2 regions of the Thiomonas sp. FB-Cd genome follow, and region 2 is predicted to be linked to the other one. Evidence: predicted binding sites of a transcription regulator. Region 2 holds the regulator's gene; the other holds the start of a gene.
What was found. The regulator LexA, encoded in region 2, represses DNA repair genes until DNA is damaged. The targets are predictions, from matches to a motif close to ACTGTATNNNNATACAGT.
Positions count from the first base shown of each region.

Region 1: a site for LexA is predicted at 3,075-3,092, ahead of imuA (translesion DNA synthesis-associated protein ImuA). Genes of this name have one in related genera too.

Region 1 covers NZ_JPOE01000005.1:188,904-203,524, forward strand. Annotated here, with positions in the region: gene rbbA (ribosome-associated ATPase/putative transporter RbbA) at 1-901, shown strand, start outside; gene CD04_RS0114500 (ABC transporter permease) at 904-2,028, shown strand; gene CD04_RS24830 (hypothetical protein) at 2,293-2,463, opposite strand; gene imuA (translesion DNA synthesis-associated protein ImuA) at 3,136-3,909, shown strand; gene CD04_RS0114515 (DNA polymerase Y family protein) at 3,851-5,173, shown strand; gene CD04_RS0114520 (error-prone DNA polymerase) at 5,184-8,279, shown strand; gene CD04_RS0114525 (ATP-dependent helicase) at 8,326-10,413, opposite strand; gene pobA (4-hydroxybenzoate 3-monooxygenase) at 10,738-11,922, opposite strand; gene CD04_RS0114535 (IclR family transcriptional regulator C-terminal domain-containing protein) at 12,051-12,836, shown strand; gene CD04_RS0114540 (feruloyl-CoA synthase) at 13,055-14,621, opposite strand, start outside.
Region 2 covers NZ_JPOE01000002.1:781,897-796,517, forward strand. Annotated here, with positions in the region: gene CD04_RS0103820 (IS200/IS605 family accessory protein TnpB-related protein) at 1-1,298, opposite strand, end outside; gene tnpA (IS200/IS605 family transposase) at 1,346-1,786, shown strand; gene CD04_RS0103830 (glutathione S-transferase family protein) at 1,911-2,615, opposite strand; gene CD04_RS0103835 (glutathione binding-like protein) at 2,612-3,319, opposite strand; gene CD04_RS0103840 (TetR/AcrR family transcriptional regulator) at 3,316-3,933, opposite strand; gene CD04_RS0103845 (DsbA family protein) at 4,037-4,705, shown strand; gene guaA (glutamine-hydrolyzing GMP synthase) at 4,719-6,311, opposite strand; gene guaB (IMP dehydrogenase) at 6,375-7,850, opposite strand; gene CD04_RS0103865 (DUF4124 domain-containing protein) at 8,018-8,557, shown strand; gene CD04_RS0103870 (asparaginase) at 8,554-9,546, opposite strand; gene lexA (transcriptional repressor LexA) at 9,607-10,272, shown strand; gene rraA (ribonuclease E activity regulator RraA) at 10,288-10,821, opposite strand; gene CD04_RS0103885 (cytochrome c oxidase assembly protein) at 11,367-12,242, shown strand; gene CD04_RS0103890 (SCO family protein) at 12,273-12,863, opposite strand; gene clpB (ATP-dependent chaperone ClpB) at 13,053-14,621, opposite strand, start outside.

The sequences.
Region 1 (14,621 bases), on a different contig from region 2:
CATCGAACATGCGCCGATCACGGATTATGGCCAGCTCGACCAACGCATGCGAAGCGGCGAACTGAGTCTTGCGATTGAAATTCCGCCAAACTTCGCCCGCGACATCCAGCGCGGTCAGCATGCGGAGATTGGCGCCTGGATCGACGCGGCCATGCCCACGCGCGCAGAGACGATTGATGGCTATATCCAAGCCTTGCACGCCGCATGGCTCGTCGAGTATGCCAAACGCGCACTCGGTCTGGCGCTTCCCAGTGGCGCAGCCGGAATTGAAACGCGATTTCGTTACAACCCCGACGTCAAAAGCCTCGTTGCAATGGTCCCCGCAGTGATTCCCCTGCTGCTTCTGATGATCCCTGCGATGCTCACGTCGCTGAGCGTCGTGCGGGAAAAAGAACTGGGGTCCATCATCAATTTCTATGTCACCCCAGTCAGCCGACTTGAATTTCTTCTCGGCAAGCAGCTTCCTTACATCGCACTGGCGATGTTCAACTTCCTGCTGCTATGGGCATTTGCGGTGGCGGTGTTCGGCGTGCCGTTCACGGGCAGCTTTGCCGCACTGTCAACCGCTGCGCTTCTGTATGTCACCACGGCGACCGCCATAGGTCTGCTGATGTCGACTTTCCTCAGGACGCAGATGGCCGCCATTTTGGGCACTGCCATCGGAACGATGCTGCCAGCGGCACAGTTTTCTGGAATGCTCAACCCGATATCCTCGCTGGAAGGTCCGGCAGCATGGGTTGGGCAGATCTATCCGACCACGCATTTTCTGACCATCAGCCGCGGCACATTCTCAAAGGCTCTCGGCTTCGCAGACATGGGCCCTGCGTTCACCCCGCTTGCCTTGGCCATACCGGTGCTCATTGCATTGAGCGTGGCGCTGCTCAGGAAACAGGAGCGGTAACGATGGCCTCCGCAGCCAATGTCTTCCACCTTGCAGTCAAGGAGCTTCGCAGCCTCTGGCATGACACCGCCATGCTGATGCTGATGGTTTTTGCCTTCACCGCGTCGATCTACACGGCGGCCAGCAGCATCCCCGAGACGCTGCACAGGGCACCGCTGGCGATCGTCGATGAAGATCATTCAGCATTGTCGGCACGCATTCATGCAGCGTTTGCGCCACCCTACTTCCTGCCACCGCCGTTGATCAGCCAGGCTGAAGTGGATCCCGCGCTCGACGCCGGCCGCTACACGTTCGTCCTCGACATTCCGCCAAACTTCCAGCGTGACGTGGTCGGCGGCCGCCAGCCAGTGCTGCAACTCAATGTCGATGCGACGCGCATGTCGCAGGCGTTCACCGGCAGCGGTTATGTCCAGGCGATCGTCAACGGCGAAATCGCCGAGTTCCTGCTGAGCCATCGAACCCAGCAGACGTTACCTGTCGAGCTGGCAATACGCAACCGCTTCAACCCAGCGCTCTCGCAGTCGTGGTTCGGCGCAATCGCCGAACTGATCAACAACATCACGATGCTCGGGATCGTACTGACCGGCGCTGCACTGATCCGTGAACGCGAGCACGGCACTATCGAACACCTGCTGGCGATGCCTGTGACGCCATTCGAGATCATGGCAGCGAAGGTGCTGTCAATGGGCCTTGTCGTGTTGCTCGCCTCGACTCTGTCGCTGATCATCGTCGTGCATGGGCTCTTGGCGGTTCCACTATTGGGTTCGCCTTGGCTGTTTGTCGGCGGTGCCGCGTTACAGATGTTCGCTGTGACTTCGATCGGCATCTTCATCGGAACAGTCGCGCGCTCCATGCCGCAGATGGGTCTTCTTCTCATCCTCGTGCTGTTGCCGCTGGAAATGCTCTCCGGGGGCATGACTCCGCAGGAGAGCATGCCTAAACTGATTCGCACCGTGATGTTGGCTGCACCGACAACGCATTTCGTCAATCTCTCGCAAGCGATCCTCTTCCGCGGAGCCGGATTAGACGTCGTCTGGCCATCCCTTCTCGCCATCGCAACGATTGGCACGATCTTCTTTCTGATCGCGTTGGCACTGCTGCGCTGGACGATTGGGAGAATGACTTGAGCGCAGCGCAGGCACTGTGTTCCCACGCTCAAAGGCAGAGACCTGGTTGCCAATGACGATACAGCCCTTTCTTGCCCCTTAAGAAAGCGATACCCTGCTTTTGCACGTGAGCGCGCATCGGCCGCGGGGTATTGGTGGTCTCAGGGTATCGGCTTGGCGGGCGGCGAAGCATTCCCGTGCTGAGATTCCGACGCGGACTGTGCCGGTGTGGCCACCTGACTTGGCCTCGCGGCCATGGATGTTGCATCCGGAGGCAGAGGAAGATCATGCGCCATGGTTGGCGATGGCTGCGACGAGGCAAAACCCGAGGATGAAATGCTTGGTGCTGCAGATGCAGCCCAAGGGGCCGAAGCACCCATTAAAAGCGCGACTTGGGCCGATCGCAGCAGCCTCCAGGAAATCTTCCACAAAGCCCTTGTCGGTCGCGGCGACCATCTTGCGGGGTATCGAAGGATCTCGCCGCGATGCGGATAACTCCCGACGGCTGCACACCCCGCTGAAATGCACCGCCACCAACGTTCTGGCACCATTTCTTTTCCCTCGATGTTGCGTCTTCCCATGTTCAATCCGCACGGATCGCTCGAGACAAATATTGCACCTTTGAACATTCTTCCTAGACTCGGCGCGCGCTTCTACTGATGCGGAACGCCACGGGAGTCCTATGGCGCTCAGGGCAGCGCAGCACGCCTTGCGATCCGCTTCAGTGGCTTCCTGCCTTCATTGGGGCAAGCTGCGATGCAGAGCATCCAGCACTTACAACCTCTGCACAAACTTCACGTTCCGCCCGACAGCAAATCTTTCGACGCGAACATGATAGGGCGGCTGCGCTGCCCGCGCTATCCGTCCCCAGCCCGGAATCGGGTTTCGGGAAGCTAACGGATGACCGGTCCCGCCACCAAACGCCAAAAGTGCTGCCGTGCAAATCAGCGAGGCTTCGGCCGCCGCCTGGCGGGTGAGCCTGCCGACAACGGACAGGTCTTGGCCGATCCAGAGACGAAAAAGACAGGGAAGTCGCTCAGCCGACGATAAGGTGAGATTTAAAAAATACTGTTTTTTTGTCCAGTTTTTGTGTAGGCTTACGCCCTCGACCGGCTTTCCATATGCCCCATGTCAGCCATTACACGTCACCTCACGCAACCCTTGCCATCAGCCGTTGCTGCCGCCATCTGGCGGGGTAGCGATGTCGGCCAACCCTTCGGTCAGGTCATCAAAAGCGGGTGGCTCACGCTCGACCGCGAATTGCCCGGCGGTGGCTGGCCCTGTGGAAGTCTGAGCGAGTTGTTAAGCCCCCAAGCCACTGTGCTCGAATGGCGTCTTCTCGGAACCGCACTGAGTCAAGTGGTCGCCAAAGGCGGATCCATCCTGCTGGTCGGGCCACCCAAGATGCCGTACCTTCCAGGACTGCAGCACATCGGTGTGGAGGCGCGGCACCTGGTATGGGTGCAAGCTGAGACTTCAACCGAGCGGCTGTGGGCTGCCGAGCAGCTGATTCAGGCTGATACTCAAGGGGCGATCCTCATTTGGCTTCCCCAGGCCCGACCCGAGCAGCTGCGACGGCTACAGAGCCATGCCCAAGGAGGTCGCGCCCTCCTTTTTGCCATCCGTCCTGAGATTGCACGGCATGAAGCATCTCCGGCTTCGCTGCGGGTTCTGGCACGGTGCGGGCCGGACTGGGCGTTGCACGTTCAGATCCTCAAGCGACGGGGTCCAGCGCATGCTGGCGAACTGTCTCTGCTCTCGATTCCCGGGGGGCTGCGTTCCGTGCTCACTTCACGGGCTCGCAAACCCTCAAACTTGTTGCCATCACATTCTGGAGCCGCCCATGCTGTGGGCCGCGTTGCTATCGCCCTGCCTTCCCGACGTCTCGTTGCCGCAGCGTGAGGACAGGCTGCGCGAGGTGGCGACCTGGGCGCTGCAATTCGCCCCGCGGGTCGCAATCGTCGAGGAAGCCGTCTTCCTCGAGGTGCAGGCCAGCCTGCGATTGTTCGGCGGCTGGCCAGCTCTACGCAATGTGGTGGAAGAGCAAGCGTCTGCGTTCGGTGTGCAATCGATTGCCTGGGCGCCAACCGGACTGGGTGCTTTGGCACTGGCCAAGGCTGGTATTCAGCATGATGATGGCGAGCACCTGGAGCTGGCCGCGCAACTGAATGCCCTGCCGCTGGAGACCTTGAGTGCGGTACACGCCCATGCCCAGACTTTGTCGCAGCTCGGCTGCCGCAACCTGGGTGATGTGCGAAATCTCCCGCGCGGCGGATTGAGCCGCCGGTTTGGCCAAACCTTGCTCTGTGCCCTCGACCAGGCTTATGGCCTGCGTCCAGAGCATTACTCTTGGTTCGAACTGCCCGAGTCTTTCTCCGCGCGGATAGAACTGATGGCGCGAGTCGAAACCGCACCTGCATTGCTGTTCGCTGCCCGGCGGCTACTTCTGCAACTTGGCGGTTGGCTTGTAGCGCGGCAGTGCGGAGTGACAACCTTCACCTTGCGCTGGACGTTCGATCTCCTGCGTCCCCGCGACGCAGGCACTGGAGGTGAACTGGTTATCCGTACCGCATCGCCGATGCGCGACGTCGATCATCTCACCCGACTGCTAGGCGAGAACCTTGCCAGGCTTCGACTGGCAGCCCCTGTGGAACGCCTTGAACTGCTGGCCAATGAAGTGCAACCATACTCGCCTCCCAATTACACGCTTGTGCCTGATACCCAGCACGACCGGCAGTCGCTCACCCTGACCCTCGAACGTATCGCCTCCCGGCTGGGCGAGAGCCGGGTCCTGCGCCCAGTACTGGCTGAGGATGCCCGCCCGGAGTGGGCACAACGCTGGCAGCCGGCATCTCTCCCTCTTGCCCGCCCGTGCGCGACCACCGATGGCATGCCACACCCCACCTTCTTGCTTCCCAAACCACTGCAACTGTCCATGCGCAATGACCGTCCGGTCTACCAGGGTGAGTTGCAGCTCCTTCTCGGTCCCCATCGCATTGAAGGCGGGTGGTGGCACCGAGTAGAAGAAGGCGGACAGACCACGACCCGACACGTGACTCGCGACTACTGGGTCGCCTTGAGCGTCCATGCAGGGGTCGTGTGGGTTTTCCAAACCCGGCAAGCAATGGATGAGCCGGCCTGGTTTCTGCATGGCCTGTTTGCCTGAAGGACGACCGATGAGCAATCTGCCTGCCTATGCCGAGCTTCATTGCCGATCGAACTTCAGCTTCCTGCAAGGGGCCAGCCATCCGGAGGAGCTCGTCGCACGAGCCAAGGCACTGGGTTATGCAGCACTTGCCCTTACCGATGATTGCTCGTTGGCCGGGATTGTCAGGGCCCATGTCGCCGCCAAGGCAAAAGGATTAGCCTTGCTGGTGGGAAGTCAATTCCGGGTGGAGGGTAACGTCCCTTTCACCCTGGTGGTGCTGGCCTGCAACCGCCGAGGCTATGGCAACCTCTGCTCCTTCATAACCCGCCTGCGACGCTCGGCTCCCAAGGGCAGTTACCAACTGCGGATGGATGCGATACGGGACGACGATCTGGCCGACTGCGTGGTCTTGGCCTGCCCATCGCACAGGACCGAGGATCCCGGCTTGCTGAAACTGGCACAGTGGGTAGTGAGCCGATTCACCGGACGCTGTTGGTTGGGGGTGGAGCTGCACAAACAGCTCGACGATGAACGGTGGCTGGAGCGCTTGCGTGATCTCTCAGAAGCCACCTCGCTTCCGCTGGTGGCTTGCGGCGATGTGCACATGCATGTGCGCTCGCGCAAGCCCTTGCATGATGTCTTGACCGCCATCCGCCTGGGTCAACCTGTTGACGCATGCGGCCATGCCCTGCAACCTAACGCGGAGCGCCATCTGCGAAGGCGTCTGCTGTTGGCGTTGATCTATTCCCCAGACTTGCTGGCCGAGACACTTAAGGTAGTGCAGCGTTGCAGCTTCTCCCTGGATGAGTTGCGTTACGACTATCCGGACGAGGTGGTTCCAACAGGGGAAATGCCCGATGCGTATTTGCGGCGGCGTGTATACGAAGGCGCTGGAAACCGCTGGCCTGATGGGATGGCCACCTCCATCCAGACTCTCATCGAGCACGAACTGGCGTTGATTGCCGAGTTGCGTTATGCGCACTATTTTCTGACGGTCGATGACATCGTGGCCTTTGCCAGGTCGCGCGGCATTCTCTGTCAGGGGCGAGGCTCGGCCGCCAACAGCGTGGTGTGCTATTGCCTTGGAATCACCGAGGTTGACCCTGCGCGCATGCAGGTACTGTTTGAACGATTTATCAGCCGCGAGCGCAACGAGCCCCCGGACATCGATATCGACTTCGAGCACGAGCGGCGTGAAGAAGTCATTCAGTATCTCTACACGAAGTACGGCCGTGACCGTGCGGCACTTGCGGCTACAGTCATGACCTATCGGCCAAAGAGCGCCATTCGGGACGTCGGCAAGGCCCTCGGCTTTGCCCTGGACACGGTCGACCGCCTTGCGCGCAATGTGCAGTGGTGGGATGGGCGGGAGATTGCCTGTGAGCGACTGATCGAGATTGGCCTCTCGCCAGATGACCTCGGAGTACGGCAGTGGATGGCACTGGTGCGGCAACTGCAAGGGTTCCCTCGACACCTGTCGCAGCACACAGGCGGCTTCGTGCTTACCCACGGACCGCTATCTCGCATGGTACCGATCGAGAACGCTGCAATGCCCGAGCGCACAGTCATCGAATGGGACAAGGACGACCTGGATGCCATGGGGATGATGAAGGTGGATGTCCTGGCACTGGGCATGCTTACGGCCATCCGCAAGGCCCTGGACCTCATCGGTGAGTGCCAAGGGCGGATGTTTGTCATGCAGGATATCCCGCCGGAAGACCCTGCCACGTACTCCATGCTGAGCCAGGCTGACTCCATTGGAGTGTTCCAGGTCGAAAGCCGCGCCCAGCAAGGTATGCTGCCGCGCCTCAAGCCTCAATGTTTCTACGATTTGGTCATCGAAACGGCCATCGTGCGCCCAGGTCCGATCCAAGGAGGCATGGTGCACCCCTACCTCAACCGCCGTCAGGGCAAGGAACCTGTCACCTACCCTAGCCCGGCTTTGAAGCAGGCGCTGGAGCGCACTCTGGGCGTGCCGGTCTTCCAAGAACAGGTGATGCAAATCAGCATGCTGGCAGCCGGGTTCACGCCGGGCGAGGCCGATGGTCTGCGCCGCGCGATGGCGGCCTGGCGGCGCAAGGGCAACTTGGAGCAATACCGCGACAAGCTCATCGGCGGCATGACATCGCGGGGCTATGACTTGGCGTTTGCCCAAAGCATCTTCGAACAGATCAAGGGTTTCTCCGAGTATGGTTTCCCGGAAAGCCATGCCGCCTCCTTTGCCCTGCTGGTTTACGCCAGTGCTTGGATCAAGCGGCACCACCCGGCAGAATTTCTGGCGGCCTTACTTAACAGCCAACCGCTAGGCTTCTATAGCCCCTCGCAACTGGTCCAAGACGCCAAGCGCCATGGAGTGAGGGTGGAACCCATCGATGTGATGCACAGTTCCTGGGACTGCAGCCTGGAAGGACACAAACAGCCGACGGTGCGGCTGGGGCTGCGGTTGGTCAAGGGCCTAGGGCGAGACACTGCCCTGCGCATTGTGGAAGCGTCCCGCCTTCAGCCCCTCAAGAGTGCAGAGGATCTGGCGCGACGGGCGCACCTGGACGGTACCGAAATGCGCAAACTGGCCGCTGCCGATGCCCTGCGATCGCTCTCAGGGCACCGGCGCCAGCAAATGTGGGAGGCTGCAGCTGTGCAAACAATGCCAGAGCTGCTGCGCGAAATACCGATCGAGGAGGCGCAACTGCAGCTTCCCATGCCGCCGGAGGGCGAAGACATCGTGTTCGACTACGCCGCAACGGGTCTCACCCTGCGCCGGCATCCCCTGGCGTTGCTGCGACCATTATTGGCCAGGCGCCGGTTGTGGTCAGCGTCTGAACTGGCTGAAGCACCCAACGGGCGACTGGTACGCGCCTGCGGCATTGTGACTTTGCGCCAGCAGCCCGAAACGGCCAAAGGCACAACATTCATCTCCCTGGAAGATGAGACAGGCGTGGTGCAGGTGATTTGCTGGAAGGATCTGCGACAACGGCAACGACAGGTGTTGTTGCGGGCCCGGCTGCTGGCCGTGGCGGGAACCTGGCAACGCGAGGGCAGCGTGTGCAACCTGATCGCCGGACATCTCGAAGATTTGACACCGCTTCTAGGGCGCCTGGTGACAAAAGGGCGTGAGTTTCATTGAACGCACGTGCGCATCGCCATCTACAGACGACAAAGCCGAGGCCTCCTCAGTCCCAAAATGTGCTGACTTTTGCTGCGAGATCCACAGTTGCCGTGCGACTGCCCGATGGCCCTACAACGTCCTGCATGACCGCCCACTGCCCGTCACGATCGAACAATCCAGCGATATCCTGAGAAATGAAGCGGCTCGGGGACGCATACACATGACGATCGCCATAGCCTGACTGTTGCTGGACATAAAAGCGCTGCGGCACGATCAGCTCCAGATGCTGCCGTGCACGGGTCATGGCCACATACAGGAGTCGACGTTCCTCTTCGATCTGCTGTGCGCTTTGCGTGGATAGGTCCGAGGGCATGCACCCATCGACGACGTTGAGCACATAAACCGCCTTCCACTCCTGCCCTTTGGCCGAGTGAATCGTGGAAAGAATCAGATAGTCCTCGTCACGGTGAGGTGGACCAGCCTCGTCGCTGGTTGCTTCAGGGGGGTCAAGCGTCAGCTCGGTCAGGAAACGCTCCCTGCTCGGGTAGCTTGCGGCAATACGCTGCAGTTGCAACACATCGGCTTGGCGCACGATGGCATCCTCATACAGCCGGTCCATTTGCGGCAAATACCAATCAGCCGCGCACTGCAAGTCATCCGGCCAGCTGCCTCGCCCGCCTTCACATCGCAAGCGGGTATAGATTTCGCAAAAACCCGCCCAGTCCCCCTGCGCAGCAGGCGGCGCTTTGAACTGCAGGAGGACTTCGGCCGGATCCGCGCTAGCGGCCATCGCATCGATGAGCTTGCGTGCATTTGCCGGCCCCATTCCGGGAATCAGCTGCGCAACTCTGAAGCAAGCCAGCTGATTGCGGGGATTCTGTACCCCGCGCAGGATCGACAGCAGGTCCTTGACGTGCGCGGCCTCCAGAAATTTGAGCCCGCCGAACTTCACGAACGGAATGTTTCGCCGGGTGAGTTCGAGTTCAAGCGCTGCGCTGTGATGCGCGGTGCGGAACAAAACGGCTTGACTCTTCAATGTCATTCCATCCTCCCGCTGGGCCAGCACTTGGTCTGCAACCCAGCGCGCCTGTGAAGCCTCATCGGCCACGGTGACCAGCCGTGGCCGGTTCGAGGAGGCGCGATCGGTCCACAACTGCTTGGCGTAGCGTTCATGTGCCAGCGCAATCACCGCGTTGGAAGCCTCGAGGATGGGCTGCGTGGATCGGTAATTGCGCTCCAGTGTGACCACGCGCGCCGGCACAGGGTATTGCTGCGGGAAGTCGAGGATGTTGCGCACCTCGGCAGCGCGAAAGGAGTAGATCGACTGGGCATCGTCGCCGACCACGGTCACGCCGCGCCCATCGGGCTTCAGCAACAGGATGATCCGCGCTTGAAGCCGATTCGTGTCCTGGTATTCATCGACCAGAACATGGTCAAACCGTTGGCCGATTTCTACGGCCAGTTCTCGCTCGCCCATCATCTGCCACCAATACAGCAACAGATCGTCATAGTCCAGAACATGCTGGCTCTGTTTTTCCTGCACGTAGGCCTTGAACAGTTGCTTGAGTTCGCCCTCCCAGTTGACACACCATGGATAGCTTTGCAGTAGAACCTCACCCAAAGGCAGTTGACTGTTGACCGCGCGCGAATAGATCGACAGACATGTCCCCTTGAGTGGAAATCGCGTTTTGCTTCCAGCCAGTCCAAGTTGCTGCCTTTGGATGCCGAGAAGATCTTCAGCATCGCCACGATCAAGGATCGTGAACTGATCGCTCAACCCGATTCGCGGCGCATATTCGCGCAGCAAGCGGGCACCAACGCTGTGGAAGGTTCCCGACCAACGAAAGCAAGGTGGCGATTGTGCAGTGCCCAGGCCCAGAGTCTGATGCAAAAGGCTCCCCGCGCGCCGCTCCATTTCAGCGGCTGCGCGGCGCGAAAAGGTGAGCAGCAGGATGCGTTGGGGATCGGCCCCACGCAGAACCAGGCGCGTGACCCGCGCCGCCAAGGTCATGGTCTTCCCGGAACCCGCACCGGCAATCACCAGCAAGGCGGGTGCTGTCGCTGGCTCCAGACCGTGTTCGACAGCTTCAAGTTGCCGATCGTTGAGGTTGCTGAAAATTGTGGGCGATGGTTGAAACGTGGCAGTAGACATTCGAGTGCTTTACCTCAGCACGGCATTGAGCTGGCTAAGCATACAGCAACATTGACCACTTGCCGCCTGATCCGGTGCGCGGCAAGCCCTGCCGTTCATGGCGGGAGGGATAGCGCGGCGCCACGCCCGAGCGCCGTAGGAATTCGCCTGCCCCCTAGCGCTAGCGGTGGCCGCGTGCCGAGGGCCGCGAGGATGTCAATGTCAATGTCTATCTCCCCGAAGGGCGGGCTTCGCGGAGAAAATGGATGAACCAGGCACAGGTGTTCGGGCCAGCCAAACGGGGCCCGGGCGTGAGCATCAATCGCGGCGTGGCCTGGCGGCAAGTCAGCCGCCGAAATCCAACGGAAGACCCACGTAGTTTTCTGCGATCATGCGCGAACCCGCTTCAGAGTGAATCAGATAGTCGAGTTCGGCTTGCTGAAATTTCGCGTCGATGGCGCCTTCGTTCGGAAAGCGGTGCATCAGGTGGGTAAACCACCAGGAAAAACGCTCGCCTTTCCAGATTCGCTTGAGGCAGCGCTCGGAATACGCATTGATGCCGGATTCACTCTTGTCCTTGTAATACTCGATGAGCGCGTGGGAGAGGTATTTGACGTCGGTCGCCGCCAAGTTCAGGCCCTTGGCGCCGGTCGGCGGGACGATATGCCCCGCGTCCCCAGCCAGGAACATGCGGCCGAAGCGCAAAGGCTCAGTCACAAAACTGCGTAGCGGTGCGATGCTCTTTTCGATTGAATGCCCTGTCACCAAATGGTCCCGGGCTTTCTCATCCAGTCGCAAGCGCAACTCCTGCCAAAAGGCCTCGTCTGTCCATTCTTCGACTTTGTCCGTCAATGGCACCTGCAAGTAATACCGGCTGCGCGTCTTGCTTCGTTGTGAGCAAAGTGCAAAGCCGCGTGGGCTATTGATATAGATCAGCTCGTCGTGCAGCGGCGGCGTATCAGACAGCAGCCCCAACCAGCCGAACGGGTAGACCTTTTCATATTCTGTGATCGCACGGCGCGGAACGCTGGCGCGGCACACACCATGAAAGCCATCGCAGCCAGCGATGAAGTCACACTCGATCTCGTAGCTCTTGCCGTCCTTTTCGTAGGTCACGCGTGGCTTGACGCTGTCAAAGTCATGAACGGCAACCCCATGGGCTCCATACACTGTGGGCAGATCCGCTGCGACACGCGCGTCCATCAAGTCCTTCGTGAGCTCTGTCTGGCCGTAGACCATCACCTTCTTGCCTCCGGTGAGCGTCTCCATGTCGATGCGATGTCGCCTGCCGTTGTAAAGCAGCTCGATCCCGCGATGAATCAGGCCCTCCTTATGCATGCGCTCACCGACACCCGCTTCATCCAGCAGGTCGATGCAGACCTGCTCCAAAATTCCCGCCCGGATACGCGACAGGACGTAGTCGCCCGTCTGACGCTCGACGATGATGGCATGGATACCAGCCTTGGCCAGCAATTGGCCCAGAAGAAGCCCGGATGGGCCCGCGCCAATGATGGCAACCTGAGTTCGCATGTTGTCTCCGATTGAAATAGTCAATCGAGCTTAGGTCAGCTCGATTGACTTGGAAGATCGGCCATGCTGATAATGCGCGATGATTGCGCGCATTGCGCGATCATCGCGCAAAAATGGGAATCACTTTAATGGCCATTGCGAAGGCGGACTACATCGAGGGAATGGCAAAGGGTTTGGCTGTGCTTGAGAGTTTTGACACTGAGCGTCAGCGCCTCAACGCCACATTGACGGCTTCGCGTGCCGGAATTACTCGCGCAGCAGCACGCCGTCATCTGCTCACGCTTGCGCACTTGGGCTACCTTGAGACCGACGGGAGCTACTTCTGGCTTTCCAGCAAAGTGCTGCGCTTTTCGGGAAGCTACTTGGCATCTGCGCGCTTGCCTCGCGCAATTCAACCGTTCCTGAATCGCCTAGCAGTGCAGGCGCAGGAGTCGTTCTCCGCTGCGGTGCTTGACACGGATGAAGTGGTCATCATCGCGCGCAGTGGAAACGACCGCAACTCGGCTTCAACCGCAAACAGTCGCGTGATCGCGTACGGTCTTCATTTGGGCGCGCGACTGCCGGCACACGCGACTTCCACCGGGCGCGTTTGGCTGGCCGCCAAGTCGCGAGCGGCCTTCAACGCATGGATGAAGGGGCGAAAGCTGCCTCGGATGACCCCGCTGACAACCACGGATGCGCGAGCGTTTCGCAACCTTATCGACAAGGTTCGCCATGACGACTTTTGTTTTGCCAGCGAAGAGCACGAGTTGGGGGTTCATGCGCTTGCCGTTCCATTGCGCAATGCCAAAGGCATTACAGTGGCGGCACTCAATGTTGTGGCGTCCCAGGTTCGCATATCGTCGCTGTCCATGCAACGGGACATGCTCCCGTTGTTGCTCGATGCCGCGAGGGAAATGCGCCCTCTTCTTTGATGCGCGCGTTGACGTTCGTGCGCCTCCAGCGTTTTTAAACGGCAGCTGCAATGGTGCATCTTGCCGCATGTTCAGATTCAACTTCGAAGACGCCAGCCAACCGATTGGCGCGCATCTTCGAAACCCTGTTGCGGTGCAGGTTTTCAGCAATCCGCTCCGAAAGCTCCAAGGAACATTGCCGGTTGTCCTCGGCGCTGCGACCACCTCCTGCCCATTGATCAGGTTTCGGTTGCAAAGTCAGATCGAGCCAGGATCACACAGGGGTCGCCGCACGCGGGCTCATACATCGCTTCGACTTGGCGCGACCGGCAATTGAGGACAGCGCGCTGATTTATTGATCCCTTATCGGTGATCTCGCCGTGGTCAAGCGAAGGAGGATCTGCCAAGACGTACGCGCGCGCTACGCGATTTGCGCTGCCCGTGCCCTCTGCCCAAAGACGGTCGACAAGGGTCTGAAACCATTCGCGCACCGGCGATTCGCCAAGGACCTGTGCAGCCGAACGCACGCCTGGCCCTCCAGAGAGCTTGCGGCACTCCTCGATGCGCGGAAAAATCAGCACGCCAAGATCGTCACGGTCAGGCGCTGCGATCACAACGTCCTGCACATAGGGGGCGCCAGCTGCGGCGATTCGGGCCCGTAGCGCACCCACGTTGACAAAGGTTCCGCTGGAGAGTTTGAAGTCCTCCGCCATCCTGCCATCAAACATCAGGCCCTTTTGCGGACAATCCGGGTCGATAAACCGCACGGCGTCGCCGGTGCGGTAGAAACCTTCCTCGTCGAAGGCCTGCGCGGTGCTCTCCGGTGCGCGCCAGTAACCCGGCATCACGTTTGGACCGCGAAAGCGCACTTCAGTCTTGCCGCTCGCGGGCACCAGCTTCACGTCGACACCAGGCACCGGCAACCCGATCTGCCCGGATCGGACGTCCGGCCCGACGGCGAACATCGAGGATGGCGCCGTCTCTGTCATGCCGAGTCCTGTAAACATGCAGACGCGCTGTCCCACCTCGCGTTCGCCGAGTCGATCGAGGCGGTCCCAGACTGCCTGCGATAGGCCGGCGCCGGCGAAGAAAAATGCCTTCAGGCGTGAAAAAAGCCGAGCGCGCAATGGCGCATCATGCTCGGCCGCGCACGCGATTTCCTCAAAGCCCTTGGGTACGTTGAAGTACACGGTGGGTGCAATCTCGCGCAGGTTGCGCAGCGTCTCGGCGATTCCCTGTGGAGTTGGTCTGCCGTCATCGATGTACAGCGTGCCACCGTTGTACAGCGCAATCCCGACATTATGGTTTCCTCCGAACGTGTGATTCCAGGGCAGCCAATCGACGAGCACTGGCGGCTCCTCGGAAAGGAATCGAAAAGACTGCCGAATCATCTGCTGATTGGCGCACAACATGCGATGGGTATTGATGACACCCTTGGGCATCCTGGTTGAGCCGGACGTAAAGAGGAACTTGGCAATCGTTTCCGCGCCCACGGCGCGATGCACGGCCGCTTGCGGCAGTCTCGGCGCCTCAAGCAGCACGCTCAGCGGCGTCACGGGCCGCGCCGCGAGCGCGCCCTGGGCTAATACGATCTCCACTGTGGACGCGACGACCGCGTCGATTGCCGCCGCATACGCCGGGCCGGAGGCGAAGACCAAACCCGGAGTCAATGTGTCCACGATGTGGCGCAACTTGCCAAAGTCGCGCGACACCAGCGAGTAAGCAGGCGACACGGGCGCATAGGGCACCCCGGCGAGCAACGCGCCAAACGCCAAGGTGAGATGCTCGAGGCTGTTCTCCGACAGG
Region 2 (14,621 bases):
TTGCCGGTTGCCGCGCCTTGCATTTCTTTGGGCTTGAGCCCCAGGAGCATCGCCAGCCCACGGGCCGCGATGTTCAATGCGCCGTTGAGATCGGCGTTGTACTGCTTGCCCGAGGCGAAGGTCGCCAGTTGGGCATTTCGCTTCGAACGAATGACCTTGCCTGAGCCGTCATACGCCCATCGACTGGTGCCACGGGCGTAGACCTCCAGCACGCGCAGACCCATCTCCTGCGCCTTGAGCGCAAGGGCCTGGATCAGCGCGCGATGCTGGAAGCGATGGAAGCGCTTGCGCTGCTGCTTCGACGGCCCCTTGGGCTTCCAGCCCTTGAGATCTTCGACGGCGAAGGCTTTGGCGCCATGCTGGGCGGCGAATGCCGCCAAGCGCGACGCCAGGGTGCGCGCCGCGTCGAGGCTCAGTCCCTCGATACGGCGGTGAATCGCCGAGCAATGCTTCTGGCCGCGCACGTGGGGGCCGGATTGGCGCTGCTTGGCGGCGATGACGGATGCAAGAGCGTCGCGCTGGTCGTTGTGCCTGCCGCACGTCAGAAACGTGCGGGCGATCACCGTGCCAGTGGAGTCGACGATTGCGGCCGTCGCCGCGGTGTTGATGCCGACGTCCACGCTGCAGATGCGGTGCTTGCCGTGGACGAAGTCTTTGTTGGTCACGTAGTTTCTCGGGCGCAGCGCGACCGGGCAGGACAGCGCGACCTTGGCGCCGCGCACGATGAGCGAGGGGCTTTGGTCGAGCTTGGCCGCCTTCGGCAGCACGCGCACGAACCGGCCCTTGACGCGCAGCGGTTCGCTGAACCGCCACTGACCGTCTGCGCCCAGCAGCTTGACCTGCACGGTGCGCATGTCCTTGCCGTAGAGGATCATGTTGCCGCCGTACAGCGACGGGTAGACGTTGTTCAGCCCGAGCCGCGGGGGCCGGGCGCCTTCTTCGCGGTCGCGCCCGCCGATCTGCCCGTCGAGGAAGTTGTTCCAGTTCGACAGGAATGATGACACCGCGCCGTGGGCTTGTTCAATGGCTGCGCGGCGCAGGTAACTCGGCATCTTGCCGAACATGCGACCCAGCACCGGGTATTGGACCTCCGGGCGCTGCGCGGTCTTGTGGAACAAGTCTTCGATGCTGGCGCACTTGACCTTGCCGTGCGAGATGTCTGCCCAATGCACCAGCATGACGCCGCACAGTCCACGCACGACACGACGAAACGCGGCGACCGTGCGCTCGACATCCTCGCGCACTGCTGGTGAAACGCCAAGCGCATGTCCTTCGGAGCGAAAAATGACTGGAGCCATGCGCTTGATGGTACGATCATCAACTTAACTATTCAAGTGACATGACCATGTCTGACGGATTCAAGACAAGCAATCATGCGGCTTACAGCCTGTACTATCACATCATCCTCACAATTAAATACAGGAACAGGTGCCTGACCGTGGAGATGCTCGACCGACTGCGCGAAATCTTCACCAACGTCAGTGCGTCCTGGCGCTGCCGGCTGATCGAATTCGGCGGCGAGGCGGATCATGTACATCTACTGATCGAGGGGCAGCCCTCGATGGATCTTGCGCGATTCGTCGGGAATTTGAAAACCGTGAGTTCGCGCTACATCCGCAAGGAATTTGCGCAGCACCTGCGCAAATTCTTCTGGAAAGTTCGTTTTTGGAACAACGCCTACGCGGTGATCAGCGCGGGCGGACACGCGAGCATCGAACAGTTGCTCGCGTACATCCAGGATCAAGAACAGCCGCCATCGGCGGCTCACCGCTTGACCCGCGACTAAGCGCTTGCGCGCTGTAGTCGGGGGATGCGCGGTGAGTTGCTCAAACTGGGGTCGCGTGGACGCTCGCGGGTGCCCTGCCGACTGCAAGCTTTTGCGCGAGCGGGACAGAATCCAGCGCCGCAGCCTAGGCGCGTCCCACTCGTTTTGCCGAGCGTGCGAGGCCGTCATAGGCATCGAGCATCCGATCAACCCAGGCGGATACGGGATCGTCCGGCGCCGTCAACTTGACTGGGCTGATGACCCGCGCCCATTGGAAGGCGCCGAAGATGGCGTGATCGGCGTACGCAGGCGCGGCGCCGGCGACGAAGGACTGCTTGGCGAGCACGCTGCGCATGACCCCAAGGGTACGGTCCAGCGCCGCCAGCGCCTCATCGCGCTCAGCCGCGAGCGCCTCGAAAGTGCGTCCAAACGCGGCTTCCCGTGTTGTGCGGAAGTAGTCCCGATCCTTTTCGTGCAGGACTGCAGGAATGTCAGGCACCACCACGCGCGCGACTGCAGGATGCAGGATCTCGCTTGACCATTGGTTGATAAAGCGCGCCGTCGCTCGGCCTTGCGCACAACCGAATAACGAGGGACCGTCCGGATAATTGTCCTCGAGATATTCGGCGATATCCCAGCTCTCATGCAGCCACTTGTCGCCATCGACGAGCACGGGGACCTTGCCCTGCCCCGACTGGGCAATGGCGTCTTTCTCCGTGAAGCGCCAAGCGATGGTTTCCACGCCCAAGCCCTTGTGGGCGAGCGCCAGCCGGGTGCGCCAGCAATTCGGGCTGAATCGGAGACCATCATCAGCACCGGCGAGATCGAACAATCGTAGGGCGGCGCTCATGGGTTCGTTCCGGTTGAATTTGTGGCGGACTGGCCGAAAAGCAGCGCGCGCGACTGCTCGCTGACAACGGGCACGGTGTTGATCTTTTCCGCCAGGGCATAAGCCCGCTCAACGGCGGGGCGTGCCCGGATCGTCTCGAACCAGCGCCTTAAATGGGGGAAATCGTCGAGGTTCTGCCGCTGGCGCTGATGCGGAACGATCCAAGGATAGCTCGCCATATCGGCGATCGAGTAATCGCCTGCGATGAACTCGCGATCGGCGAGCCGCTTGTTCATGACGCCATAAAGGCGATTGGTCTCGTTGACATAACGGTTGATGGCATAGGCCAGCTTCTCAGGCGCGTATTGGGCGAAGTGGTGATTCTGGCCCGCCATCGGACCGAGGCCACCCATTTGCCAGAACAGCCACTGCATGACCTCGGCGCGGCCACGAATGTCGGCCGGCAGGAACTTGCCAGTCTTCTCGGCGAGATATTGCAGGATGGCGCCAGACTCGAAGAGGCTGATTGGCGCACCGCAGTCTGCAGGGGCCGTATCGACGATGGCCGGGATCCGGTTGTTTGGGGCAATCGCCAGGAACTCAGTCTTGAACTGGTCGCCCGCGCTGATGTTCACCGGAATGATGCGATACGGCAGGCCGGCCTCTTCCAGGAAGATCGTGACCTTGTGTCCGTTTGGCGTCGTCCAATAATGGAGGTCAATCATGGGCGGGATCCTTGGTTTTTGATTTTCTGCAATTTGGGAAGGCTGGCCATCGCATGCTCCACCAGTGCCTGCAGCCGTTTTGGATCGGGGTTGAGGCGTGCCAACACGCGAATCGCGAATACGACGCCAAGCAAGGCGGTGGCCTCGGCGGCTATGTCTGTTTCCCGTTCAAGCATTCCGGCCGCAACGGCGCGCTCCAGCCGTTCCGCGAAAAAGGCCTCGACCTCGCCAAGCCGCGCGCGCACCAGGTCGCGTGCGGCGTTCGACATCTTCGCCCCATCGAGCGCTGTGTTGATCAGCAGGCAGCCGCGATGCTGCGGGTCGGCCAGCGACACGGCGATCAATTCGCTGAGAAAGTCACGTATCGCGCCGAGAGGATCGTCGGCGGCGGAAAGACGGACGAAACGCTCAGCCAAGCCGTCGTGCGCGTAGCGGCGCAACGCTTCGACGAACAAGCCGTCCTTGTCCGTGAATCGGTGATAAAGCGCAGCGGTGCTGAGCCCGGTCGCCTGCGTCAAATCGCGCAGAGATGTCCCGGCGTAGCCGCTGTGCTGGAACACACCGATGGCGCGTTCGAGAACGGTTTCGTCTGACAGCTTGCGTGTTCGAGGCATCGATCTTGCTCGGCATGGATGGATGCTGCATAATAATAGAACGATCCATCTAAAACAAGCTCAGCAGGTGGGCTGCTGATCATCAGTTCAAAGGAGATTGCACGTGAAGGGGCCCCATCTTGTTTATTTCGCGGATCCGATGTGCTCCTGGTGTTGGGGGTTTTCACCGGTGATTGAGGCGATCTCGGAGCGGTTTGGGCCCAGACTGCCAATCCGTCTCGTCTTGGGCGGGCTACGCCCCTGGACGAAAGAGCCAATGACTCCGCAGGAGCGACGTGACGTCCGCAACCATTGGGAGCACGTCCACGAAGCGTCGGGTCAGCCGTTCGAATTTGCATTCTTCGACCGAGGACGGTTCGTTTACGACACAGAGCCCCCGAGCCGGGCAGTCGTCGTGCTGCGACGCCGTGGCATGCAAACCGGGCTTGCCGCGCTGCGGCGCATCCAGCGCGCCTTTTATGCGGAAAATCATGACGTGACCGATACGGACACGCTCGCGGCGCTTGCCGCCGAGCTCGGGATCGATGACGCCGTTTTTCGCGAGGAGTTCGCCAGTGAGGCCGCGGTGAACGATACGCGCGCCGACTTCACGATCGCGCAGACAGCTGGCATCCGTGGCTTTCCGACCCTGATCGCGGGCAGCGGTGAGGATGAGCAGTATGCGCTCGTCACCAACGGGTTTCAGCCCAGTGCGCGCATTGTGCCCATCCTCGAACACTGGCTTGGGCAGACAGCCCCATCGTCCGCTGAAACGGGGCAGGCCTGCGCTTAACACGCTTAAAAGCCTATTCCCACTCGATCGTCGCGGGTGGTTTTGATGAAATGTCGTAGGTCACACGGTTGATCCCGCGCACCTCATTGATGATGCGGCTCGACACTTTCTTGAGCAGCGCGTAGGGGAGTTCGGCCCAGTCCGCGGTCATGAAGTCGCTCGTCTGCACCGCGCGCAATGCGACAACGTAATCGTAGGTGCGGCCATCGCCCATGACGCCCACGCTCTTGACCGGAAGGAACACGGCAAACGCCTGGGACGTAAGCTCATACCAACTCTTGCCGGTTGCAAGATCCTTCGTGTTGCGCAACTCCTCGATGAAGATCGCATCGGCGCGCCGCAGCAAGTCGGCATAGTCACGCTTGACCTCGCCCAGAATGCGCACGCCCAAGCCGGGGCCCGGGAAAGGGTGGCGGTCAACCATCTCCGTGGGCAAGCCCAGCGCCACACCGAGTTCACGTACCTCATCCTTGAACAGCTCACGCAAAGGTTCAAGAAGCTTGAGGCCGAGTGTTTCGGGTAGGCCGCCCACATTGTGGTGACTCTTGATGGTGGTGGCTTTCTTGGTCTTGGCACCACCCGATTCGATCACGTCGGGATAAATGGTGCCTTGTGCGAGCCACTTTGCATTGACGAGCGTTTTCGCCTCCCGCTGAAAAACTTCGACAAACTCGCGACCAATGATCTTGCGCTTGGCCTCCGGATCGCTGACCCCGGCCAGCGCGCCAAGGAACTCTGCGCTTGCGTCCACGTGCACCACACGCGCGTGCAGACGCCCGGCGAACATGTCCATCACCATTTGCGCCTCATTCAACCGGAGTAATCCGTGGTCAACGAAGACACAGGTGAGTTGATCGCCGATCGCGCGGTGGATCAGCGCCGCCGCCACGCTGGAGTCCACCCCCCCGGACAGGCCCAGGATGACTTCCTCCTTTCCAACCTGTTCGCGAATGCGGGTCACCGCTTCGGCGATGTAGTCGCCCATGATCCAGTCGCCCGCGCAGCCGCAGATCTGGCGTACGAAACGCTCGATGATCGCCCTGCCCTGCGTGGTGTGTGTCACTTCGGGATGGAATTGCACTGCGTAATAGCCGCGCGCCTCATCGGCCATGCCAGCGATTGCACAGCTTGGCGTGCTGGCCATGAGCTTGAAGCCCGCCGGCATTTCCGTGACCTTGTCGCCGTGGCTCATCCAGGCCTTGAGCATGCCGTGGCCTTCGGGGGTGCGGAAATCTTCGATGCCATCGAACAAGCGTGTGTGGCCGCGTGCGCGCACCTCGGCGTAGCCAAACTCACGGTGTTCACTCCATTCCACCTTGCCCCCCAGTTGCGCTGCCATGGTTTGCATGCCGTAGCAGATGCCAAGCACCGGCACGCCCACATCCCACACCGCCTGCGGGGCGCGCAACTGGTGGTCCTCATAGGTACTGGCGTGGCTTCCAGAAAGAATGATGCCCTTGAGTCCGTTTTGCGCCAGCTCGCGGATGAAAGCGTCGCTCACGTCATTGGGGTGGATTTCGCTGTAGACGTGCGCTTCGCGCACACGCCTGGCGATGAGCTGGGTGACCTGGGAACCGAAGTCCAGGATCAGGATCTTGTCGTGCATGAAGGGAATTTCGATGGCAGTCACAAAGCGGCCAGGCGTTGCGCAATCGCCTGGCCCTGAGCATCAATCAACGTGATAATTGGGCGCTTCCTTGGTGATCTGCACGTCGTGCACGTGGCTTTCGCGCATGCCAGCCGACGTGATCTCCATGAAATGCGCCCGGCTGCGCATGTTTTCGATGCTGGCGCAACCACAATACCCAAGGGAAGATCGCACGCCGCCCACGAGCTGATACAAAATGGCCGCCAAGCTGCCCTTGTAGGGTACGCGCCCCTCGATGCCCTCGGGCACGAACTTCTCGGCGCCGGCTGCTGCCGAAGCCTGGGTGCCATCCTGAAAGTAGCGATCAGCCGATCCGGCATTCATCGCCCCGATGGAGCCCATGCCGCGGTACGTCTTATATGAACGGCCTTGATACAAGATGACCTCGCCCGGTGCCTCTTCGGTTCCGGCAAACATGCTGCCCATCATCACGGTATGCGCACCGGCCGCGATGGCTTTGGCGATGTCGCCCGAGTAGCGCACTCCGCCGTCGGCCACCAGCGGGATGCCCGTGCCCTCAAGGGCCTGGGCCACGTTGGCAATGGCGGTGATCTGCGGCACGCCCACTCCAGCAACAATGCGGGTCGTGCAAATCGATCCGGGGCCGATGCCCACCTTCACGCCGTCGGCCCCTGCGTCGGCCAATGCGCGCGCTGCCTCGGCCGTGGCAATGTTGCCGCCGATCACGTCGACGTCGGGGTAATGCTCCTTGACCCAGCGCACACGGTCGATCACGCCTTGGCTATGGCCGTGCGCAGTATCCACGACGATGACGTCGACCCCTGCGCGAACCAGCGCCTCAACCCGCTCCTCGGTACCTTCACCCACGCCGACTGCTGCACCCACGCGCAGCTTGCCTTGCGGGTCACGCGCAGCATTCGGGCGTTCCGTCGCCTTCTGGATGTCTTTCACCGTCATCAGCCCGCGCAGTTCGAATGCGTCGTTGATGACCAAGACCCGCTCCAGGCGGTGCTGGTGCATCAGCGCCTTGCCTTCTTCGAGCGTCGCCCCCTCGCGCACCGTGATGAGGCGCTCGCGCGGAGTCATGATCTCACGCACGGGCAGATCAAGCCGGGTTTCAAAGCGCATGTCGCGATTGGTCACGATACCCACGACCTTGCCATGCTCAATGACGGGGAATCCCGAGATCCCATGCTGGCGCGAAAGGGCGAGCACGTCGCTGACTTTCACCCCGGGCGAAATGGTGATCGGATCCTTCAGCACCCCGGACTCGAAGCGCTTGACCCGCGCCACCTCCGTGGCCTGCGCCTTCGGCGTGAGATTCTTGTGGATGATGCCCATGCCGCCTTCCTGGGCCATGGCGATGGCCAACCGGGATTCGGTGACCGTATCCATCGCCGCCGAAATGAGCGGAATATTCAGGCTGACGCGCCGCGTAACGCGGGTGGAAAGACTGGTGTCTTTGGGTAGAACTTGAGAATACGCTGGAACCAGTAACACATCGTCAAAGGTCAACGCTTTTCCGAGAAGGCGCATAAATCCTCCAGGCGCAAAATGCGATGATAAAAGACATGGCGACTTTGTACCGGGACTATGAGTTGCGGCAAGCCGACACCGATGCCGCGCAAGGCCTTTTTTTCGCCCTCCTATCCGCATGCAATCCCGCCTTCATGCCTTAAGCTTCGAAAAAACCGGAGCCTTGGATGCCAGTTGCTATTCCCCGCCCTACCGCGCACGCGATGCGTCATGCATTGGCCGGTCTGGGGGTGTTGACTCTTTTGTCGTGCGGGCTTCTTGCACCCGCCTGTGCCCAGTGGAAATGGATCTCCCCCTCGGGGGTCGTGCAGTACAGCGACCAGCCTCCACCATCCACGATTGCGGCGCGCAATATTCTGGCCAGGCCCACAGCCGCTGCGCAGGCGGCGCCAGGTCCCACGGCCAGCAGTGCATCCCAGGCCGCAGGGCAGCTCAAGGGGCAAGACAGCCAGGCGGCGCGTGAGCTGCAAAGCAAGCTCGAGGAGGACAAGCGTGCCAAGGAGGCCGCCCAGCGTCTGCAGCAACAGGTCAGCGAGCAGGCGCGGCTCGCCAACTGTCTTCAGGCGCGGCGGCAGCTGCAAGCGCTGGACAGTGGTCTGCGCGTGCGGCAGGTGGATGCCCAGGGCAATCGCGATTTCCTGGACGATGCGCAAATCGCCGCTCAACGCCAACAGGCGGCGGCGATGATTGCTGCCAATTGCCGCTAATTGGCACGGTCCGCAGCCAGCTCCAGCATCAGCCGAATGCGGATTTTCACGGCGTTCAAACCGTCGTAGAGGCCACCCTGAAGCCCGCCGACGCGCGAGCCGTACGCCACCCGCACACCGGTGGCCTCGGCCTCATTCAAGACCTGCTGAAGATCCTCGTGCACGGTTCCGCCGCCGGTGCCCTGCACGACCAGACCCGCCAGCGGCGGCACCAACTCGCCCCGCGAGGATGCGGCGAGCAATGCCCGGACCATGGCGCCGTCTGCCCCGGCATGACTGCTCACCAGTTCCACGCGCGGCCAGGGTTGTGCCGGGGGGATCGGGAGCAGGCACGCGACATTTGGAGCTGGAACGTTTCGTGTGAACAGGACGCCTTGGGAGCCGGCGAAGCCCAGCGGACCCCGTTCGCCGGAGCTGAAGGCGTCCAGGGCTGTGGGATGCGCCTTGGTGATGTCGCAGGCCCCATGCACGCGGCCATGCACAACGCACAGCACGCCGCGGCCAGCGGCATCGGCGCTGGCCGCAACTTGCACCGCGTCATAGAGGTTACGCGGCCCGTCGGCTGACAAGGCGGTCGCCGGTCGCATCGCGGCCGTCAGCACGACCGGCTTGCCTGCAGGCAAGACGCATTGCAGGAAATATGCGGTCTCCTCCACGGTGTCGCTGCCGTGGGTAATCACACAGCCAGCCACGTCGGGTTGTTCACGCCACGCAGCAATGCGCGAGGCAAGCGCGCCCCAGACTTGCACTCGCATGTCCTTGCTGTCGAGGCTCGCGAGTTGCTCGGCCTGCAGGGCCGCAAGCCGTTCGATGCCAGGCGCTGCGGCGACAAGTTGCCCGATGTCGAGCGCTGCCGCGCGGTAGGCCCCCTGGGCGGGATGGTCGGTCGACACGCCGGCAATCGTGCCGCCTGTGCCCAGCACGAGGACCTTGGGGAGCCGAGCGGTGTCAGAGGGTTGCAAATTTTTCATATCTGGATAAAAATACATACTGTTATTGATGACAGTAGGCTTGGCCTACAGCCCTTGTCCTTGAGGAGTGCCCCATCCATGCGGACGTCGAACAGCAAGCTTACCGCGCGCCAGAGCGAAATCTTGACTCTGATTGCCAAGGCAATCGAGCGTACAGGTTACCCACCGACCCGGGCCGAGATCGCCGCCGAACTCGGCTTTCGCTCGGCCAATGCAGCCGAAGATCACCTGCATGCACTCGCGCGCAAGGGCATGATCGAACTGACCCCGGGCGCATCGCGCGGCATCCGTCTCACGAGCGCGGCCCGTCCGACGGTCAGGCCGCCTGGGATTCTTGCGCGCGCATTGCCGGGGATGGAGCAATTGATGCTCCCGCTGGTCGGGCGCGTAGCTGCCGGGCATCCGATCCTGGCGCAGGAGCATATCGAGCAAAGCATCGCGGTCGAGGCGCACCTGTTTAAGGCGCGACCCGATTACCTTCTCAAGGTCAAAGGCATGAGTATGCAGGGTGCGGGCATTTTCGACGGTGATCTGTTGGCGGTCAGGCAAACGCAGGACGTGCGCAATGGACAAATCGTTGTGGCCCGAATTGGTGATGAGGTCACGGTCAAGCGTCTGCAGCGCAAGGCCGGCCATGTCGAGCTGTTACCGGAAAACCCCGACTTCTCGCCGATCGTGGTGCGCCCCGACCAAGCGTTTGCGATCGAGGGGCTGGCCGTCGGGCTTATCCGCAATACGCTGTAGGCGTAAAGGCGCCGATCAGACGCCAGAGGGTTCGGTGGGTGTGCTGGGCAGATGCAACGGCGTGTCGCTGACAAGCATGCCGTCGGCATCGGCATAGAGCCAATTTCCAGGGCTGACCCAGACGCCTTGGATACGTACAGGGACGTCGCGCTGCCCCCCGCCGAGCTTGCGCGGCGGCATGGGTATGGCTGCCAAGGCGCGCGCGCCAATGGGCGCCGTGGCAATTTCAGGCACGTCGCGCACACAACCATCGATGACGACGCCTGCCCAGCCATTGCGCGCGGCAAGCATCGCCAGATTGCCACCAAAAAGAGCATGGCGCAGCGAGCTGCCGCCATCCACCACAAGAATGCGCGCCATACCGGCCGTTTCCAACGCCGCTCGTACCTGCGTGTTGTCTTCGCAGCACTGCACGGTGCTGACCTGACCACGGAAATGCGCCAATCGTCCGAAGTTCTTGAACACCGGGGGCAGCACGCGAACCGTCCCGGCGGCTATCGCCTCGATTTCCCGATCACAGAAATCACAGCACGAAATCATCGATGACATGGAGTTCCCCTTGTTGTGGCCCCGAACGGTCCTGAAGGGGGATACGCCGTCGAAGGCGCGTGCGAATCCATTCTCGCCTCGTGCACACACAGTCATCCCCACCGCCCTGTAGACCAATGAACTTCGTGAATGACAACTATTGAAGCCGAAAGATGCAAATGGAATCATGTTTTAAGTCAAATGAAGTGGCACATTTCTGCAGGGCACAACAGGGGATTGTGACCAACAAGCGTGGCCGGTGGGACCCGGTGGCAACATCAGGCCCGCATTCGAGAATCTTCCGGGTTGGCGTCGCAGCAGTGGCGTGCATCAATGGCGCGGCTTTTCCGGTCTGGGGGAGTTTGACCCTTGTTTTTGGTGGAACCCGCAGCGCCTGATGCATGGTGCAAAACAGCGCGAGAGGCGCCCAGCGCGCAACGGCCGTCATGCGACTGTGGTCCGTTGCCGTGCGAACCTCATCGGCGTCATGCCTGAGTGCGCAGCATCACCGCTGGCGGAACGGTTTATGCTGGCGGCCTTTCGCCGATCTTTGCCTGTCGTCGCCCATGAGCGCTTTGCTGCACTGGTTTCAGCCCTGGTATCCGTCCTTTCCGATGGCCGTGTTTTTGCTGGGTGGCGCGCTGCTATATCTCCGCGGCAGCCTGCGGCGGCGCACGTCTTGGTGGAAGCAGATGTGGTTCTGGCTGGGTTGGTCGCTCATCTACCTGGGGCTGCAAACGCAATGGGACTATTACGCAGAGCACCAGTTCTTCATCCACATGCTGCAGCAGATGGCGCTGCATGACTTGGGGCCCTTGCTCGTGATGTTTGCCTGGCCGGTGCCAACTTGGCGCGCGGGCATTGGGGCAGGCGTGCGCAGCCGCTGGCTCGTACCGCTGATGCGGTGGGCGCCCATGCGGGGGATGACAAATTTCATGCTCAACGCGTGGGTTGCAGCAGCGATGTTTTCGGGGCTCGTCGTGTTCTGGCTCGTGCCCGTCATTCACGTCGGTGTCATGCTCAATACGCCCCTGTACCAGTTCATGAACTGGAGCATGGTGTTCGACGGTTTGCTGTTTTGGTGGCTAATGCTTGATCCGCGTCCGGCCCCGCCAGCACATCTGCGTCCTGGGTTGCGGATTGTTCTGCCGATCCTGGCCATGATCCCGCAGATGGTCCTTGGTGCGGTGTTGGCGCTGAACAGCACCGACTGGTACCCCATCTACAGCCTGTGTGGCCGCGCGTTATCGGGCATCAGCCCATTGACTGACCAGCATCTCGGCGGTCTCATTCTGTGGATACCCGCCTCTGGACTCAACGTGGTGGCCGCGATGGTGGCGTTGCGCAATTGGATGCGCCTGTCCGATCGGGAACGCCTGCCCCCAAGTCGGCGTCAGGTGCAGGCCCAGCGCCACGCCGCGCACTCCCGCGCTGTGGGGTAACAGCGGGCGACACGCACGGCGCGGAGCCGGTCAATCGGCGAGCAATTGGCGCACGTCATGCACGATGGACTTGACCGGCGACTGATCGGATCCGATCAATGTGCCGCGTCCATCCTTGCTGAAAATATAAATCGCGGCGCTATGGTCGACCACATAGTTGCCGTACTGATCTTTCTTGCCATAGTTAAAGGCAACGTGATAGCGCTTGGCCACATCTTGAATCTGGTCCATCGTGCCGGTCAGTCCGACGGCTTGCGGGCTGAATGCTTGCGTGTAGGCGTGCAGTATGGGCAACGTGTCGCGCGCCGGGTCGACTGAAACAAAGAGGATCTGCACGTCCTTGCCTTGGGGTCCGAGTTCCGTCACCGCTTGTGCAAGGTGCGACATGGTCAGCGGGCACACATCGGGGCAATGCGTGTAGCCGAAATACAGGATGGCCACTTTGCCTCGATAGGTCTTCGCCGTCACCTTCTGGCCCGTATCCGAGGTGAGGTGAAACTGCAGGTTGGGTAGCACACTGCCGACATCGTCTAGATCCCAGTGCTGCTTTTTGCTGCAACCGGCCAAGGCATAAGCTGCCGACAGGCTGCCGGCAACGAGAAGGGCTCGTCGGGAAATCATGGGTCTCATGGAATGGGTGGATTTGAGGCAGAGTTGGAGCGCTGCATGCTAGCGGTTGCATGACCCACAGGTCCGGTCATGTGACGCCCGCCGAAAGGCCGGCGCGGGCGCACCCCCACTTCAAATGACACGCACAGATGCGGAAAGTTCGCCGCATCTGCCCGTTGCCGCCGCACGACCAAGGCAGAGTCAGTGTACGGTGCGCTCAAAAACAATCTCGCCGTTGCGAGAATCCACCGGCACCACGGATTTCGGCCCGAAGCTGCCTTCGAGGATTCGCTTCGACAGCGGATTCTCGATCTGGCTCTGGATGGCCCGCTTGAGCGGGCGTGCACCGAAAACGGGGTCATAGCCGGCTTTGGCGATTTCCGCGATGGCCGCAGGCGTGACCTCAAGCTTGATATCCATCTGTGCCAGACGCTTCTCGAGTGACCTCAGTTGGATGCGCGCAATGCCTTCGATCTGCTCCTGGTTCAGCGCGTGGAACACCACAACTTCGTCGATGCGGTTGAGGAATTCAGGGCGGAAATGCTGCTTCACCTCCACCCAAACGGCGTCGCGAATACTCTCCTGTGGTTGCCCCGCCATGGCCATGATGTGTTGCGAACCCAGGTTGGACGTCATGACGATCACGGTGTTCTTGAAATCCACCGTACGCCCCTGACCGTCCGTCAGACGCCCGTCATCCAGAACCTGAAGGAGCACGTTGAACACATCGGGATGGGCCTTTTCGACCTCGTCGAGCAGGATCACGCTATAAGGCTTGCGCCGCACGGCCTCCGTCAGATAGCCGCCCTCCTCATAGCCGACATATCCGGGTGGCGCACCGATCAGGCGCGCCACCGAATGCTTCTCCATGAATTCGCTCATGTCGATGCGGATCAGGTGATCCTGGCTGTCGAACAGGAATTCGGCCAATGCCTTGCACAGCTCGGTCTTGCCCACCCCAGTGGGTCCAAGGAAAAGAAAAGAGCCGTAGGGGCGGTTGGGATCGGACAAGCCTGCGCGTGAGCGACGGATGGCGTCGGACACGGCGCGAATGGCCTGATCCTGACCAACCACGCGTTGGTGCAGCTTATCCTCCATTTGCAGCAGTTTGTCGCGCTCGCCTTGCAGAAGCTTGGACAATGGAATGCCCGTCATGCGGCTGACGACTTCAGCGATCTCTTCGGCGCCGACTTGAGTGCGCAAAAGCCGCGGCGCGCCCGTGCCCTCGCGGCCCTGAGCCGACGATTCCTTGGCCTGCGCTTCCTTCAGTTGGCCTTCGAGTTCGGGCAGGCGGCCATATTGCAGCTCAGCCACCTTGTTGAAGTCACCCTTGCGCGTCAATTCCTCGATCTGGAATCGGATCGCATCGATCTGTTCCTTGATTTGCGCCGAGCCCTGCACAGCGGCCTTCTCGGCCTTCCAGACCTCTTCAAGATCGGAATACTCCTTCTGCAGCTTGCCGATTTCCTCCTCGATCAGCGCCAGGCGCTTTTGTGAGGCCTCATCCTTTTCCTTGCGCATGGCTTCACGCTCGATCTTGAGCTGGATGATGCGGCGGTCAAGCTTGTCCATCACCTCCGGTTTGGAGTCGATCTCCATCTTGATGCGCGAAGCGGCCTCGTCGATCAGGTCGATCGCCTTGTCCGGCAGGAAGCGGTCGGTGATATAGCGATGGCTCAACTCGGCCGCAGCCACGATGGCGGGGTCGGTGATGTCCACGCCATGGTGGACCTCGTATTTTTCCTGCAAACCGCGGAGGATGGCGATCGT